One region of the Corynebacterium ammoniagenes DSM 20306 genome, then DNA from elsewhere that is predicted to be linked to it. Evidence: riboswitches for the same ligand, from Rfam matches in the RefSeq annotation. Region 1 holds a riboswitch; the other holds the start of a gene.
The links. A riboswitch is a leader RNA that binds a small molecule or an ion and turns the genes downstream of it on or off. The one in region 1 is predicted to bind thiamine pyrophosphate.

Region 1 (7,896 bases):
GGGCGAGGTAAAGAAGCCTGAGACCATCAACTACCGCACCCTGAAGCCAGAAAAGGACGGCCTTTTCTGTGAGCGTATCTTCGGCCCTACCCGTGACTGGGAGTGCCAGTGCGGTAAATACAAGCGTGTCCGCTACAAGGGCATCATTTGTGAGCGTTGTGGCGTTGAGGTCACCAAGTCCAAGGTTCGTCGTGAACGCATGGGCCACATTGAGCTTGCTGCTCCCGTGACCCACATCTGGTACTTCAAGGGTGTCCCATCCCGTTTGGGCTACCTGTTGGACCTTGCTCCAAAGGACCTGGAGCGCATCATCTACTTCGCAGCCAACATCATCACGTCCGTTGATGACGAGGCTCGCCACAACGACCTGTCGACTCTCGAAGGCGAAATGCTTTTGGAGAAGAAGGACGTTGAAGATGACGTCAATGCTGAAATTGCTGAGCGTGCAGCCAAGCTCGAAGATGACCTGGCTGCTCTCGAAGCAGAAGGCGCGAAGGCTGACGCACGCCGCAAGGTTCAGAATGCTGCTGATAAGGAAATGCAGCACATTCGTGAACGCGGTGAGCGTGAGGTCGCACGTCTGGATGAAATCTGGAACACCTTCAACAAGCTTGCTCCAAAGCAGATGATCATTGATGAGACCATCTACGAAGAGCTGGTTGACCGCTACGAAGATTACTTCACCGGCGGCATGGGTGCGGAAGCAATCCAGACCCTGATTCGCAACTTCGATCTCGATGCAGAGGCCGAAGAGCTGCGCGACGTCATCAACAATGGCAAGGGCCAGAAGAAGATGCGTGCACTCAAGCGCCTCAAGGTTGTTGCTGCATTTCAGCGCTCGGGCAATGACCCAGCTGGCATGGTCCTGGACTCTATCCCAGTGATCCCACCAGAGCTGCGCCCCATGGTGCAGCTCGACGGTGGACGCTTTGCAACCTCTGACTTGAACGACCTTTACCGTCGTGTCATCAACCGCAATAACCGCCTCAAGCGCATGATCGATCTCGGCGCACCTGAGATCATCGTCAACAACGAAAAGCGCATGCTGCAGGAATCTGTAGACGCGTTGTTCGATAACGGTCGTCGTGGTCGTCCAGTTTCTGGTCCAGGCAGCCGTCCGCTGAAGTCCTTGAGTGACTTGCTCAAGGGTAAGCAGGGACGTTTCCGTCAGAACCTGCTGGGTAAGCGTGTTGACTACTCCGGTCGTTCCGTCATTATTGTCGGTCCTCAGCTGAAGCTGCACGAGTGTGGTCTTCCGAAGCTGATGGCGCTGGAGCTGTTTAAGCCATTCGTTATGAAGCGTCTGGTGGAAAACGACTACGCGCAGAACATCAAGTCTGCAAAGCGCATGGTCGAGCGTCAGCGTCCAGAGGTCTGGGACGTTTTGGAAGAAGCAATTTCCGAGCACCCAGTTCTTCTCAACCGTGCACCAACCCTGCACCGCCTGGGCATTCAGGCATTCGAGCCGAAGCTGGTTGAGGGTAAGGCTATTCAGCTGCACCCACTGGCTTGTGAAGCATTCAACGCCGACTTCGACGGTGACCAGATGGCAGTTCACCTGCCACTGTCCGCAGAAGCACAGGCTGAGGCTCGTGTGCTGATGCTGTCCTCCAACAACATTTTGTCCCCGGCATCTGGTAAGCCACTGGCTATGCCACGTCTGGACATGGTGACTGGTTTGTACTTCCTCACCATGAACAAGCGCGAGGACGAAATTGGTGGCAACGGTCGCTACGCTCCAGCGGATGAGAACGGCCCAGCACAGGGCATGTACTCCTCCTATGCGGAAGCGATCATGGCGTATGACCGCGGCGTTCTTGGCCTGCAGGCACCGATCAAGGTTCGCCTTGACCACCTGCGCCCAACCGAGGCAATTGAGGCAGCTCAATTCCCAGACGGTTGGACCAAGGGCGAGTCCTGGTTGGCTGAAACCACCCTGGGCCGCATCATGTTCAACGAGCTTCTGCCATGGAACTACCCATACCTAGAGGGCGTCATGGTCCGTAAGGGTGGCTCCAAGGACATTGTTCTGTTGGGCGATGTCATTAATGACCTCGCTATCAAGTACCCAATGATCACCGTTGCTCAGGTACTGGACAAGATGAAGGATGCCGGTTTCTACTGGGCAACCCGCTCTTGTGTCACCATTACCATGCACGACGTTCTGGTTCTTCCAAACAAGACCGAGATGCTCGAGTCTTACGAGAAGGAAGCAGAGCGCATCGAGCGCAAGTACTGGGATCAGGGTGCGCTGACTGAGCGTGAGCGCTACGACCGTCTGGTTGAGCTGTGGAAGGATGCAACTGACTCCGTGGGTAACGCGGTCGAGTCACTGTATCCAGATGACAACCCAATTCCGATGATCGTGAAGTCTGGTGCAGCAGGTAACATGCGTCAGATCTGGACCTTGGCCGGTATGAAGGGCATGGTTGTGAACTCTAAGGGTGACTACATCACCCGTCCGATTAAGACTTCCTTCCGTGAAGGTCTGTCGGTTCTGGAGTACTTCAACAACTCCCACGGTTCCCGTAAGGGTCTGGCCGATACCGCGCTGCGTACCGCTGACTCGGGCTACCTGACCCGTCGTCTGGTTGACGTTGCGCAGGATGTCATCGTTCGCGAAGACGACTGTGGCACCCGTCAGGGTGTTCGCGTTCCAATCGCGGAAGAGATTGCAGAAGACACCTTCGCAATCCACGAGCTGTGGGAGACCTCAGCTTCGGGCCGCGTTGTCGCAACAGATGTCAAGGATTCCGAGGGCAATGTCGTCGCCGAAGCTGGCGCAGACTTGACCGACGAACTCACTGACAAGCTGGTTAAGGCTGGCATCCCAGAGATCAAGGTCCGCTCGGTTCTGACTTGTCAGACCCCAGCCGGCGTCTGTGCGAAGTGCTACGGCAAGTCCATGGCTTCTGGCCAGCTGGTCGATATCGGCGAAGCAGTCGGTATTGTTGCTGCTCAGTCCATTGGTGAGCCTGGTACCCAGCTGACCATGCGTACCTTCCACCAGGGTGGTGTCGGTGGCGATATTACCGGCGGTCTGCCACGTGTTCAGGAACTATTTGAGGCACGTAACCCGAAGAACCGTGCACCAATCGCTTCTGTCGATGGCACCGTGTCACTGTCCGATGAAGGAAACTTCTGGACGTTGACCATTACCCCAGACGATGGTTCGGACAATGTGGTCTACGAGAAGCTGTCGAAGCGTCAGGGCCTGGCTCAGGTTCGTCGCCCGATGGAGTCCAACCCGAATGCGATGATCGAGCGCTCCTTGCGCGACGGTGACCATGTCACCACCGGTCTTCGCTTGATGCGCGGTGCAGCTGACCCACACGACGTACTTGAGGTTCTCGGTCGTCGTGGCGTGGAAAAGCACCTCATTGATGAGGTTCAGGCTGTTTACCGTACTCAGGGTGTAGCCATCCACGACAAGCACATCGAGATCATCATCCGTCAGATGCTGCGTCGCGGTACTGTCATCGACTCGGGTAACACTGACTTGTTGCCAGGTACTTTGGTTGACCTTTCTGAGGCTCGCCAGATCAACTCCGCTATGCAGGCAGAGGGCAAGGAACCAGCTCAGCTGCGTTCTGAGATTATGGGTATTACCAAGGCTTCCTTGGCTACCGAGTCTTGGCTGTCTGCTGCGTCCTTCCAGGAGACCACGCGTGTGCTTACCGATGCCGCTATTAACAAGCGCTCTGATAAGCTCATCGGTCTCAAGGAGAACGTCATCATCGGTAAGCTGATCCCAGCTGGTACCGGTATCTCCCGTTACCGCAATATCTCCGTCAAGCCAACCGAGGCTGCCCGCAACGCGGCATACTCGATTCCAACTTACGGCGATTCCATCTACGGCGACGATGGCTTCGGTGAATTCACCGGCGCTTCCGTCCCACTGGATGAGGACTTCACCTTCTAGGTAAAAGTCCAGCGTAAACTACAGCGCCCGTGCTCTGAATATTTCAGGAGCACGGGCGCTGTTCTTATTTGCCCAAGGTAATAGCCCTCTGGTAGTTGTTGAAAGGCATCACATTCATTTACGGGTGCTCGCGAGCAAAGTGCGGGCTGAGAACCCCAGTGCAGGCGCTGGGAAACCGTCGAACTTGAACCGGATAATGCCGGCGAAAGGACAAAGAAATGGTTACTGTAGCTAACCCTGCTCGCTCCTTAAATTGGCGAGTTGTCGATATCATCGTTGCCTCCATCTTGGCAGTCGCATGCGGCCTGGTCTTCGTTTTCTGGAATTCCGTGGGCTACGCGTGGTTCATGGCCATGGACGCACTCACCCCAGGCCTCGGTGGTCTTGCCACCGGTATCTGGCTGGCTGGTGGTGTCATCGGCGCACTGGTCATCCGCAAACCCGGCGCAGCGATCTATGTCGAAACCCTGGCCGCAACGGTCTCCGCCGTCTTCGGCTCCCAGTGGGGCCCGGAAACGTTGTACTCCGGCCTGGCGCAAGGATTGGGTGTAGAGATCGTCTTCGCCATCTTCTTGTACCGCCGCTTCAGCCTGACCGTCGCCGCATTGGGCGGTGTCGGTGCAGCGCTTGGCGCCTTTGTCTTGGAACTATTTACCTCCGCCAATATTGCCAAGTCCCTGGAATTTAACCTCATCTACTTGGGCTGTCTCATTGTCTCCGGTGCCATCTTGGCCGGCGTGTTGAGCTTTGTGGCAGTTCAAGCACTAGCCAAGACCGGGGCGTTAGATCGCTTCGCCGTCGGACGCGAGCAGCGCGCAATTTAATGCCACAAATCATCACGCGGGGTTTGAGCTGGCAGCACGCCGGCCGTAATTCCCCGGCTATTTCTGACCTTGATTTAACAATTGAACGCGGCGAGAAAATCTTGCTCGCCGGCGACTCCGGTTCCGGGAAATCCACGCTGCTGGCAGCGCTTGCAGGCGTACTCGGCGGGGATGATGAAGGAACCTTATGCGGCGAACTGACCATCAATGCCGGCACCGTTGGGCTGGTTCTACAAGATCCTGACTCACAGGTTATTGCTTCACGCGTCGGTGATGACGTGGCCTTTGGCTGTGAAAACCTGGGGCTAGACCGCGATGAGATCTGGCGCCGCGTTCACATGGCATTGGAGCTGGTGGGTTTGGATCTCAGCATCGATCACCCCACCGCACGGCTTTCTGGCGGGCAAAAGCAACGCCTGGCGCTAGCCGGGGTGATTGCCATGGGTGCCGAGGTCATCTTATTGGATGAACCCACGGCAAACTTGGACCCGCAAGGCTCTGCCGATGTCGTAGCCGCCGTGCAGCACATCGTGGAAGAAACCGGCGCAACCCTGATTGTCATTGAGCACAATTACAAGGAATGGGCACCCGTTCTAGACCGTGCCATTGTTTTGGAGCACGGCAAATTAGTCTATGACGGCGATAGTGCCACGGCCATCGCTAAGCGGCGCATCACGGGCCTACCCGCCGCGCAGCCAGTGCTTAACGATGCCCCCGCCGCGCTTTTCTCTCACAACCTGGTCACACGGTTCGGCCCGGCTCGGACCCTTGCTGTGCCCGAAGGCGCGTCGACGGTCATTACCGGAGCTAATGGCTTGGGCAAGACCACGTGGCTGATGACAATGGCCGGGCTGCTGAAACCCGTAGCCGGTGAGCTGGGATATTCCGCAAGCATTCGCCGCGGTTTAAAGGCCAACCCGCATGCCTGGACCTCGGCCCAACTAGCACAGCGGATTGGTTTTGTGTTTCAAAACCCCGAGCATCAATTCGTCGCGCGCAGCGTGCTCGAAGAAATGCGCGTGGGTCCCAGCGTCATGCGAACGCTTTCCAAGCGAAAGCTTCTCAAACAGGATCGCCGCGGGCGAGCCCAAGATGAGCAAGGTGCTTTCGCAAGGGTGGGGGAGAAGGAGGTCGAAGAGCGCATCGACAAGCTCTTGCACCGCTTGCGGCTGACCTCGTTGGTAGAAGCGAACCCCTTTACCTTATCTGGTGGGGAAAAGCGCCGGTTGTCGGTTGCGACTGCCTTGGTGACCGCACCCAGCGTGGTGTTGCTGGACGAGCCCACCTTTGGCCAAGACCCGCAAACCTTTGCGGAACTGGTGTGGATGATCCGCGAGCTTGTCGATGACGGTGTCACCGTGGCTTCTATTACCCACGATGAGCTTTTTATCTCCGCCTTGGCCGATTGCCACCTGGTGGTGAGCGCTGATGCCTAATGTTTTATCTGAGGTCAACCCGCTGACCCGCCTGGCACTCATCTTGGTTTTAACCACCCCACAATTGCTCTCAGTGGATTGGGTCAGCGCCGCGGTGTCTTTGGCCATTACCTTTATGTGCGCCCCCTTGTGTGGGGTGGGGATTAAACGGCTGTTGGCGATGAGCTGGCCGCTGTTTATCATCGCGCCCATCTCTGGGGTGTCCATGTTGCTTTATGCCCAAGAAGGCGGCCGGGAGTACTTTTCTTTCTGGTTGGCAACCGTGACTGATAACTCCATTGAGCTGGCTTTAGCGATGATGCTGCGCGTGCTCGCTGTCGCCTTGCCCGTGATTGTCCTAGCGCGTGATATTGACCCGACTGAGCTCGGCGACGCCCTTGCCCAAATCCTGAAACTACCCCCGCGCTTTGTCATCGGTGCGGTAGCTGGCGTGCGGATGCTAACGCTATTTAAAGAAGACTGGCACGCCATGGCCCAGGCCCGCCGTGCCCGCGGGCTCGCTGATCGTGGAAAGATAGCGCATTTGGCGTCCATGTCTTTTGGGCTGTTGGTCTTAGCGTTGCGTCGCGGCGGCAAACTAGCCACTGCCATGGAAGCGCGCGGTTTTGCCCGACCCATTCCGGGTGGAGGTCGGCGCACCTGGGCGCGGGAATCCAGGCTAGTGGCTACGGACTGGTGGGTCATGCTCGCCGGTGTTATTTTGGCGTCGCTGCCTGTGCTTGTCTCGGTTGTTACTGACTCGTGGCGCTTTTTGGGGCTGTAGAAACTACGCGGAGATTTTGCCCGCAATTTTGTACAAAAAAGAATTTTTACGCATACCATGGAATGAATAAAGTTCTACTTCGAACTTGTGGCAAAGCATTTGAAAGGTGTGGCTAGGAAAGTACAGGATTGCCGACGTGCAATTCTTATTGGCTCATCCCAATTCCATGACTGTGATTATTAAAACCACCATTGACCCTGCAGCAAGTGCCGAGGGCGTACCAACCGGGTTTATGCCCAGCGAAGATAGTGCATCGGAGGAAGCAACAGCTGTTCCCGGTCAACACCGGGAAGAGAGCGATCCGCCCGATACCATCGAAGCCTCAACCTTTGAACAGGCCCAAGACCTGTTAGAGAACAAGATTGCGGAACTGGCAGAACAGCGCAATAAGCCTATGAAGCCGATTACCGTGCTTATCGATGGCCCCTCCGGCGCTGGTAAAACCTGGTTTGCCGCGCGCTTATCGGAGCACACCCAGTGGCAAACCGTGCACTTAGATGAGTTTTATCCCGGCTGGCAAGGGCTAGAAAAAGGCAGTGAGATGGTCAACAGCCAAGTCTTGCGCAAAATGAACCCGGGGTTTTGGCGCTGGGACTGGAACGCTCACGCACCGGCCGAGTGGTTTAGCTTGGATGGTCGCGACAACCTGATTGTCGAAGGGGTTGGTGCAGTCACCACTGCCAATATTGAAGCGGCAACAGCGCGTGGTTCGGTAGTAACCGTGATGGTCACTGGACCGCGTGAAGCCCGCAAGTCCCGCGCACTCGACCGGGATGAAGGCTATGAAGACTGGTTTGAAACCTGGGAGCGCCAGGAATTAGAACACTTCCAGCGGCTGGTCGACGAAGGCTTGGAACCGGATGTGGTGTGGGAGTGGCATTACTCCACCAGTTCCGTCCATAGCGCTTAGTTGCGGTGGGTGCATTTGTGCAGATCAGCGCCGGAAATGGG
Region 2 (7,896 bases), 230 kb from region 1:
TGCCTTTACGGCAGGTGAGCTGGGTTATTACACCGCTGATCTGGCATCACGCGGGCTTGTGGGATTGGCCGCGGCAAATTCCTCGGCGCTGGTATCAATTGGTAAATCTCAGCAGAAAGTACTGGGCACCAATCCCCTTTCTTTTGCGGTTCCGCTTAGGGGCTCTCCCCTGGTCATTGACCAATCCATCACCCCATCGGCGTTTGTGACCATCCGAGAAGCTGCCAAGAACAACACTCCTCTACCCCACGGCTGGGCGCTCAATATTGACGGTCAAGCAACGACTGATGCGGTAGAAGCACTCGAAGGTGTGCTGCTTCCAGCCGGGCACAAGCTCGCCAATATCGGAATCATGGTGGAATCCCTTGCGGGCCTTGCCGGCGGATTGTGGTCTTTGGAGTCCCCGTCCTTCGATAAAGGCGGGCAAAGCCCCTCCATTGGCGTGTTCATCATCGCGATGAATCCGGCATTCTTTGGTGAGAATTACCTTGAGCGCATCGACTCCCATGTCCAGGTGCTTGAGCGCGAGCACGGCGTTTATATTCCAGGGCGTCAGCGCGAATTCAAGGACCATGTCGACGTTGATGAGCCGCTTTATGATCGGCTGCTTTTTAGTACTCAGGACACCGAATTGGTACCAGAGCAAGGAGTGATGGGTGGCCACTAATCGCACGACCTCGGCTGGCGTAGTGACTTCGGTACTGGCGTAGTGACTTCGGTACTGGCGTCGGTGCTTTTCGGAGCAATCTTTTTTGTCTCCGGAGCCATCGAAGCTCAAGCTTCGACTCTTGTTGCCTGGCGGATACTTCTCACCGCTGGCTGTTATGCACTCCTGCTGAGCTTTCCCGCTGGCCGGCGGGCGTTCAAGGCCTTTTGGGAAGTACTGCGAAAAGGCCCGTTATACGTCTTCTACTTTGTGATTTTGGTGGCGCTCATTGCATTGCAGCTATGGCTTTTCGCCTGGGCGCCCAAAGGCCATGCGTTGGACGCTTCCTTGGGGTATTTGCTGCTGCCAATCTTCCTCGTGGTGGTGGGACGGTTCTTCTTCTCCAGCATTGTTAGCCGCTTGCAGTGGATTGCCGTCGGCATTGCGATTGTCGCGGTAGCAATAAAGTTTATAATCAGCGCGCAAATGTCTTGGGTAACTTTCGCCATCGCTGTCGGCTACGCATTGTATTTTGCGCTGCGTAGCTACTCCGGTTTTAATAGCTTCTTTTGCTACGGCGCTGAAACAATTGAGCTGAGTCCCATTGCCATTGCCCTACTGTTTACCATCCCAGATGTCCTGGATAGGGACATGATGATCATGGTCATTTGTGCAGGCCTTGCCGGTGCCGTGGCAATGGCACTGTATCTTGCCGCATCGGTGTTGCTGAGCATGCCCATCTTCGGGTTACTGAGCTATGGCGAGCCAATCTTGCTCTTTGTTGCTGCACTCTTGCTTGGTGAGTCCCTGGATATGAGCGATGCGCTGGTGTATTCACTTCGAGGGTTTGCGCTCGCGATTCTCGGATTCGACGGAATCTGGCGCTCGCGCAAGACGCTGGAGCCTACACTAACTGTGTGATGCCGCGGACTAAAACCGCAATTGCGCCGGCAGCCGCCAGGAATGTTGCCAGCTGCCGCGCCATAGGGGTGGAGACTTTGGCATTGACTTTATCGCCAAGCCAAGCACCGACGAACAGCATTGCGATGGCAACAATCCACAACCACAGTGGTGCACCGCCGAAATCGACGCCGCCCAGCAGGACCAGTTTGAGCACGAAAGACACCGTGTTCGCTACAACCAGAACCGGGTGGAGTGTCGCCACAAATTCGCGGTAGTCCCAGTTAGTCAATCGAGCATAGATTGTCAGTGAGGGTCCCGCGATACCAGCGATGGTGGACATGAAACCAGCAGCCATACCGAAAGCAACGAGCGGGCCTTTGGCCTCCACTGGAATCTTAAACTTCTCCGCTGGGAACAATGAGATTCCCAAGCCCAGCAGCACAAATACACCAATGCCGATGAGAAGCACTGGCCCATCAAGGAAATGAATCACCGCCACTGCGGGAAGCGAACCCAGAATCAACGCCGCCGAAATAATGCGAAAGCGTTTCCAGTCAGTCCGCTTGCGCACCGCCCACGCATTGTTAACAGCATTGATAATGGACAAGCCATTGACCATGGTGACACCTTGCACCGGCCCCAAGAAGATGGACAGAACCGGTCCGCCCAACAGGCCGACCCCCATTCCGGTGATGCGCTGGAAGAAAGCACCAATGAGGACGGCTGCAAGGATGATGATGGCGATGGTTAACACAAGCAACCACTCTATACAGAGGTACTAGCTGTGCTGAAAAGGTAGCGCGATATCTATGCAGCTACATATCCAGGCACCGTTCCCGGGAGCGTTTCCGAGGCCGTTTCCAAAACCTCAGGCTGGCTCGGGATCCGCATTGAAGCATTGTGGAAACGCGCAATAGTTGTTGTGCTAATTAGTTCGCTCGCCGGTGCTTTTCACCAGCGGATCCGGTAGATACACCTGCCCGCCTGCCGCGAGGAATTCTTGGCTCTTTTGTTGCATGCCCGCGATGGCGGCCTGAGCTTCAGCGCTTCCATAGGTATCGCGGATATCTTGCGATATTCTCATCGAGCAGAACTTCGGCCCGCACATTGAGCAGAAATGCGCCGTCTTGGCGGGCTCTGCCGGCAAGGTTTCATCGTGAAATTCCTGCGCGGTGACGGGATCTAGGCCCAGAGCAAACTGGTCATTCCAGCGGAACTCAAACCTCGCCTTCGACAGCGCATCATCGCGCGCGGTTGCGCCGGGATGATTCTTCGCAATATCTGCCGCGTGTGCAGCAATCTTATACGTAATGACACCAGTTTTAACATCATCCCGGTTGGGAAGGCCGAGGTGTTCTTTCGGCGTGACGTAGCACAGCATCGCTGTGCCATAGCGGGCGATTTCCGTCGCACCAATGGCGGAGGTGATGTGGTCATAGCCCGGAGCAATATCAGTTACCAATGGTCCCAGGGTATAAAACGGTGCACCCTTGCACAGTTCTTGTTGGCGTTCGACATTTTCACGAACCTTATGAAATGGGATGTGGCCAGGTCCTTCAACCATGACCTGCACGTCATATTCCCAAGCCCGTTCGGTCAGCTCAGCTAGGGTGTCTAGTTCGGCGAATTGTGCTGCATCATTAGCATCAGCGATTGAACCGGGGCGGAGGCCATCGCCAAGCGAAAAAGCAACGTCATAGGCGGCGAAAATCTCACACAGCTCATCGAAATGTGTGTAAAGAAAGTTCTCTTGATGATGAGCCAAGCACCACCCGGCCATAATCGATCCGCCGCGAGAGACAATCCCGGTGACTCTATCTGCCGTCAACGGCACGTACCGCAGCAGCACCCCGGCATGTACCGTCATGTAGTCAACGCCTTGTTCACACTGCTCAATGACTGTATCCCGATAAATCTCCCACGTGAGAGCATTAGCGTCGCCGTTGACTTTCTCCAGCGCCTGGTAGATGGGCACAGTACCGATTGGAATCGGCGCGTTTCGCATAATCCACTCACGAGTGGTGTGAATGTCATTGCCGGTGGAAAGGTCCATCAAGGTGTCCGCGCCCCACTTTGCTGCCCACTCCAACTTCGAGACTTCCTCGTCGATTGAACTGGTCACCGCAGAGTTTCCGATGTTGGCATTGACTTTCACCAGGAAGTTTTTCCCAATGATCATCGGCTCTGACTCCGGATGATTGATATTCGCAGGAATTATGGCGGTTCCTTGCGCGACTTCGCGTCGAACCATCTCCACATCGCAGTTCTCACGCAGGGCAACGTAACGCATCTCAGGTGTGATGATTCCCTGCCGTGCATAATGCATCTGCGTCACGGTGCGTCCGGCACGCGCCCGAATTGGCACTGGGGTGCGGCCCTTCCACTGCTGGGATGACGCCCCGCGTCGCACGGCAGTGGGACCGTCATCTTCCAGACGCACGCCACGCGATTGGTAGGTTTCTGTGTCTCCGCGTGCGGCAATCCACTTCGCCCGCCACGGTTCCAAACCTTCCTCTGGCACACTGCCTGGTCCCATTGTCCGATAGACCTGCAAGGGCTCATTGGGGGTTCCATCAGGTGAATCACTTTGGTGGATTTCCGTTACTGGAACACGAATTCCATGGTGAGTGTCACTTATCCATCCGATGTGGTGGGAAGAATGCTGCTCGGTTTTTCCTGAGCTGTGTGCACCGTTAAGTGATTTAGACACACCTGTGCCACTGATTTTTGGATCAGACATTGAAGTCTCCTACTTTCCTACGCCGGTATTAACCGGATCAGGTTCAACGGTCTCGGACTCCATTAGCCCGATCTCAGCTCCTCAAAGGAGCACCCGCATGGACATTCCTTTTCTACCACCGACCAACATCCACGGCAATAGCTTCCTCAGGTACGACGGCGCCCTTCGAGCCCTGAAGCTCAGGGCAAACTAGCACCTTAGCTACCCAATCAGCCGATGAACTGAAGCTTGAATTTTAAGCAATTAAATTCAAATTTTCTGCAGATGCTGATTTTTATTCTCCCTATCGAAGAATCTACAAATACGCGCTAACTGATCATTCGCGCAGTAAGTACAGCTCGCTTCCGAGGCAATTAGATTCAAGGACCATTCACACCCTGAACCACTCTTACTACTTTTAATAGACAGGTTGGTATAGTCTTGAATAGAAATCAACAGACTTCATGGTCTAAGAATTTTAGGGATGAAATATACTATGCCAACTACTTCGCCTTCGATTGCGATAATCGGACTCGGCCCGCGCGGTGTCTCAACACTGGAGCGCCTCGTCGCCCACCTCAACGCCGTGGAAAATCCTCCTCAGGAGTTCCACCTTCATTTAATCGATGAGGCTCAACACGGCAGCGGCCGCATTTGGAATACTTCCCAAACCAAAGCACTGTGCATGAATACCTTCGCCCATGGCATGACGCTCTTTTCCGAGCCGGGCTCCACGGTTGATGCGCCGGTCGTGGAAGGTCCCACGATTTATGAATGGGTACGCCTGCACTTAGGTCATAATGAAGAAGTATCCGCGGAAAAGCGGGCATACGTCGACAAGCATCCGCTTGACGATGCCCTCTGGGAACGCTTTAGCACCGAAGAATTAGAGCAGATCCGGCCCGAGTCTTATCCCCTGCGCGCGCTCTATGGCTATTACCTCGTCTGGTTTTATAACTCGGTCCTGCAGGACATCCCTGAGTGGGTGCGCGTGCACAGCCACAAGGCACGAGCAGTGTCGATTGAAGACCACGGTGACTTTGATGTCATTGCATTAAACAATGGCGAAAGCGTCCAAGCCTCCGCCACCATTGCTGTTACCGGCTGGCAAAAGCAGGGTCTTGCTGAGCAGGAAAAGTGGATTGCACAGACCTTAGAAGATCACCCAGATCTTAATTGGATTCGCGCGAATAATCCTATTGAGCAGGACGTTTCCTCCATCAAGGACAATGAAAAGGTACTGTCGCGCGGTCTAGGCATGGGCTTTTTCGATATTTTGATTTTGACCACCGAAGAACGCGGCGGCCAATTCGTGGAAGATTCCAACGCCGCGGGCGGCCTGCGCTATATCGCCACTGGTAAAGAGCCAACGTACTTTGCCAGCTCCCGTCGCGGTTATCCTTTCATGCCGCAAGCCGATGATGGCGGTTTGCCACCGGCAGCAGAGATTCCACGTCTCAAAAAGGTCGTGGCCGAGCTCTCCGATCGGGAAGGCCGCCGCAGCATCGACTACGACGTGGAGGTCTGGCCCGCAGTGCTTCGCGATGCCTACCACGCCTATGTCAAGACGTTGGCGCGAGTCGAGCCGGACGCATTAAAGGCAGATCTTGATACCGTCGTGCAGGCTATCGATGATGCGGAGGTCGATGCCAGCGTCGTCTTCAATGGTGTCAGCGCCATGGATGATGTCATCTCCCAATACACCACGAAGCGTTTTTCGCTGTTGCGCTGGATGCACTTGCTTCCTGCTAACTTTGATAGCTCCGAAGAGCTCACTGCGTATTTGATGCAGCGTCTGGAAGAAGACCTCAAAGACGCAGAAGCCGGCCAAGACAGTCCAGTTCGCGCAGCACTGTGGTCACTCGGGTTTTCCCGCAAGCCCACCCAGGTGCTCGGCGCCGAAGGTCGCTACACGGTCGAATCGCGCCACCACATGTTCGACAAGGCCATTGCCCTTGCACAACTGGCGTGCTCTGGGCCTCCGATTTTCCGCACGCGCCAGCTCATGGCATTAGTTGACGCAGGCGTCGTGAAATTCATAGGTGGCTATCCCCTGCTCGATACTGATCGCAATACCGGCGAGTGGACCATGAGTTCGCCGTCCTCCGGCGGCGTACGCTATCGCGGCACCACGCTATTCGATGCCTGGGTGCACAAGCCGGATATTCGCAAGACGCCATTAGATCCTTTGATGAAGGACCTCGTGGACAAAGAACGTGTCGTGCCGTTTACCGATGTGTGGGAAGACGGTACAGAGCTGCCGACCGCGTCTGTTGCCCAGCATCCACAATCGCGCCGCGTCCTCGACGCCGAAGGGCAGGAGGATCCACGCTTGCACATGGTGGGAATCCCCGCGCACGCGCAATACCCCGACACCACGATTTCCCCGCCGCTGCCGGGCACCGACTCGTGGTTTATCCAGGAAGCTGACAAAGCCGCGACCAGCGCGTTTAATATAACGCTTAGTATGAATAAAATGAACCAAGCAGTCTAGCAATTTACATTCATGACGAGTAGCCTGGGAATCATTCCAATAAAGAAGGAGAATGTACATGTCTGATCTAACCCCAAATCACAAGGCTGGCGAACCACTCGAGGCCATCGATAAGGACAAGCTGGCATCCCTGCGCCAGAAGAATATCGACAACCCTGAGGGCGGCAATAAGGTCATCAAGACTCACACCGAGGCTGATGGTCACTTCCGCAACTACACCCAAATCCGCGACTTGGAGCCAGTTCTCGTTGCTGAGCCACCAGCACTGCTGGGTGATGACTCTGCACCAAACCCAACTGAGATCGCTCAGGCTGGTCTTGCTGCTTGTATCTCCGTCGGCATTCAGGCTATCGCTACCCACCGCGGGGTTACCTTGACCAAGATCGACATCGATATCGAGTCCAAGATCGACGTTTCTCCTGTCTGGGGCGTTGGCGACCTAGGCGATGACAAGCGCCCTGGCGTTTCTGATGTTCAGGTCAACGTGGACGTCGACGGCGACGCAGACCGCGAGACTCTGCAAAAGATTGTTGATGACGCAATCGAATGGTCCCCAGTAGTTAACACCTACACCCGTCCAGCAAAGCTGACCCACAAGCTGGTCTAGTACCGCTTTTTAAGAATCGCTCCCCGATTGGTTGCGCTGAGAAATCAGCAACCAGCAGGGGAGCTTTTCATGCCGTGCGGTGCCGAGCACAGCTACAGTCGATAGTTACGAAGCGACTGATGAAAGGGCCACCTCATGGCATTAAGTTTTGATCACATCACCTTAGGCCAACGCGTTAAATTCGGCGCAGGGCAAGCAGCGCACAATCTCGCGGCAGAAGTTGAGCGCTTGGGTGCCCAGCGCATCATGATGATCTCGAGTAAATCGGGTGTGAGAAACGCTGAAAAAATAGCAGCCCACATTAATGTCCACACATGGCACACCGATGTGGTGATGCATGTTCCTAAGGAGACTGCGGACAAGGCGCGTCAGGTGGCTGCGGATAACAATATTGACCTACTCGTGAGCGTCGGCGGCGGCTCCGCGACTGGGTTGGCGAAAGCTATCGCTTTAGCCTCTGGCATCCCCATCATTGCCATCCCCACCACTTACTCCGGTTCGGAAGCTACAAACGTGTGGGGGCTTAC

Region 2: linked by a shared signal. The riboswitch ahead of thiC (phosphomethylpyrimidine synthase ThiC) and the one ahead of CAMM_RS02300 (ECF transporter S component) in region 1 are both predicted to bind thiamine pyrophosphate.

What each region holds. Positions count from the first base shown of each region.
Region 1 is NZ_CP009244.1:472,972-480,867, forward strand. Features, by position in the region: gene CAMM_RS02295 (DNA-directed RNA polymerase subunit beta') at 1-3,922, shown strand, start outside; TPP riboswitch at 4,033-4,150, shown strand; gene CAMM_RS02300 (ECF transporter S component) at 4,141-4,746, shown strand; gene CAMM_RS02305 (ABC transporter ATP-binding protein) at 4,746-6,182, shown strand; gene CAMM_RS02310 (energy-coupling factor transporter transmembrane component T family protein) at 6,175-6,945, shown strand; gene CAMM_RS02315 (nucleoside/nucleotide kinase family protein) at 7,082-7,855, shown strand.
Region 2 is NZ_CP009244.1:707,471-715,366, reverse strand. Features, by position in the region: gene CAMM_RS03440 (Ldh family oxidoreductase) at 1-667, shown strand, start outside; gene CAMM_RS03435 (EamA family transporter) at 710-1,567, shown strand; gene CAMM_RS03430 (sulfite exporter TauE/SafE family protein) at 1,551-2,309, opposite strand; gene thiC (phosphomethylpyrimidine synthase ThiC) at 2,475-4,289, opposite strand; TPP riboswitch at 4,286-4,396, opposite strand; gene CAMM_RS03420 (FAD/NAD(P)-binding protein) at 4,765-6,762, shown strand; gene CAMM_RS03415 (OsmC family protein) at 6,821-7,369, shown strand; gene CAMM_RS03410 (maleylacetate reductase) at 7,505-7,896, shown strand, end outside.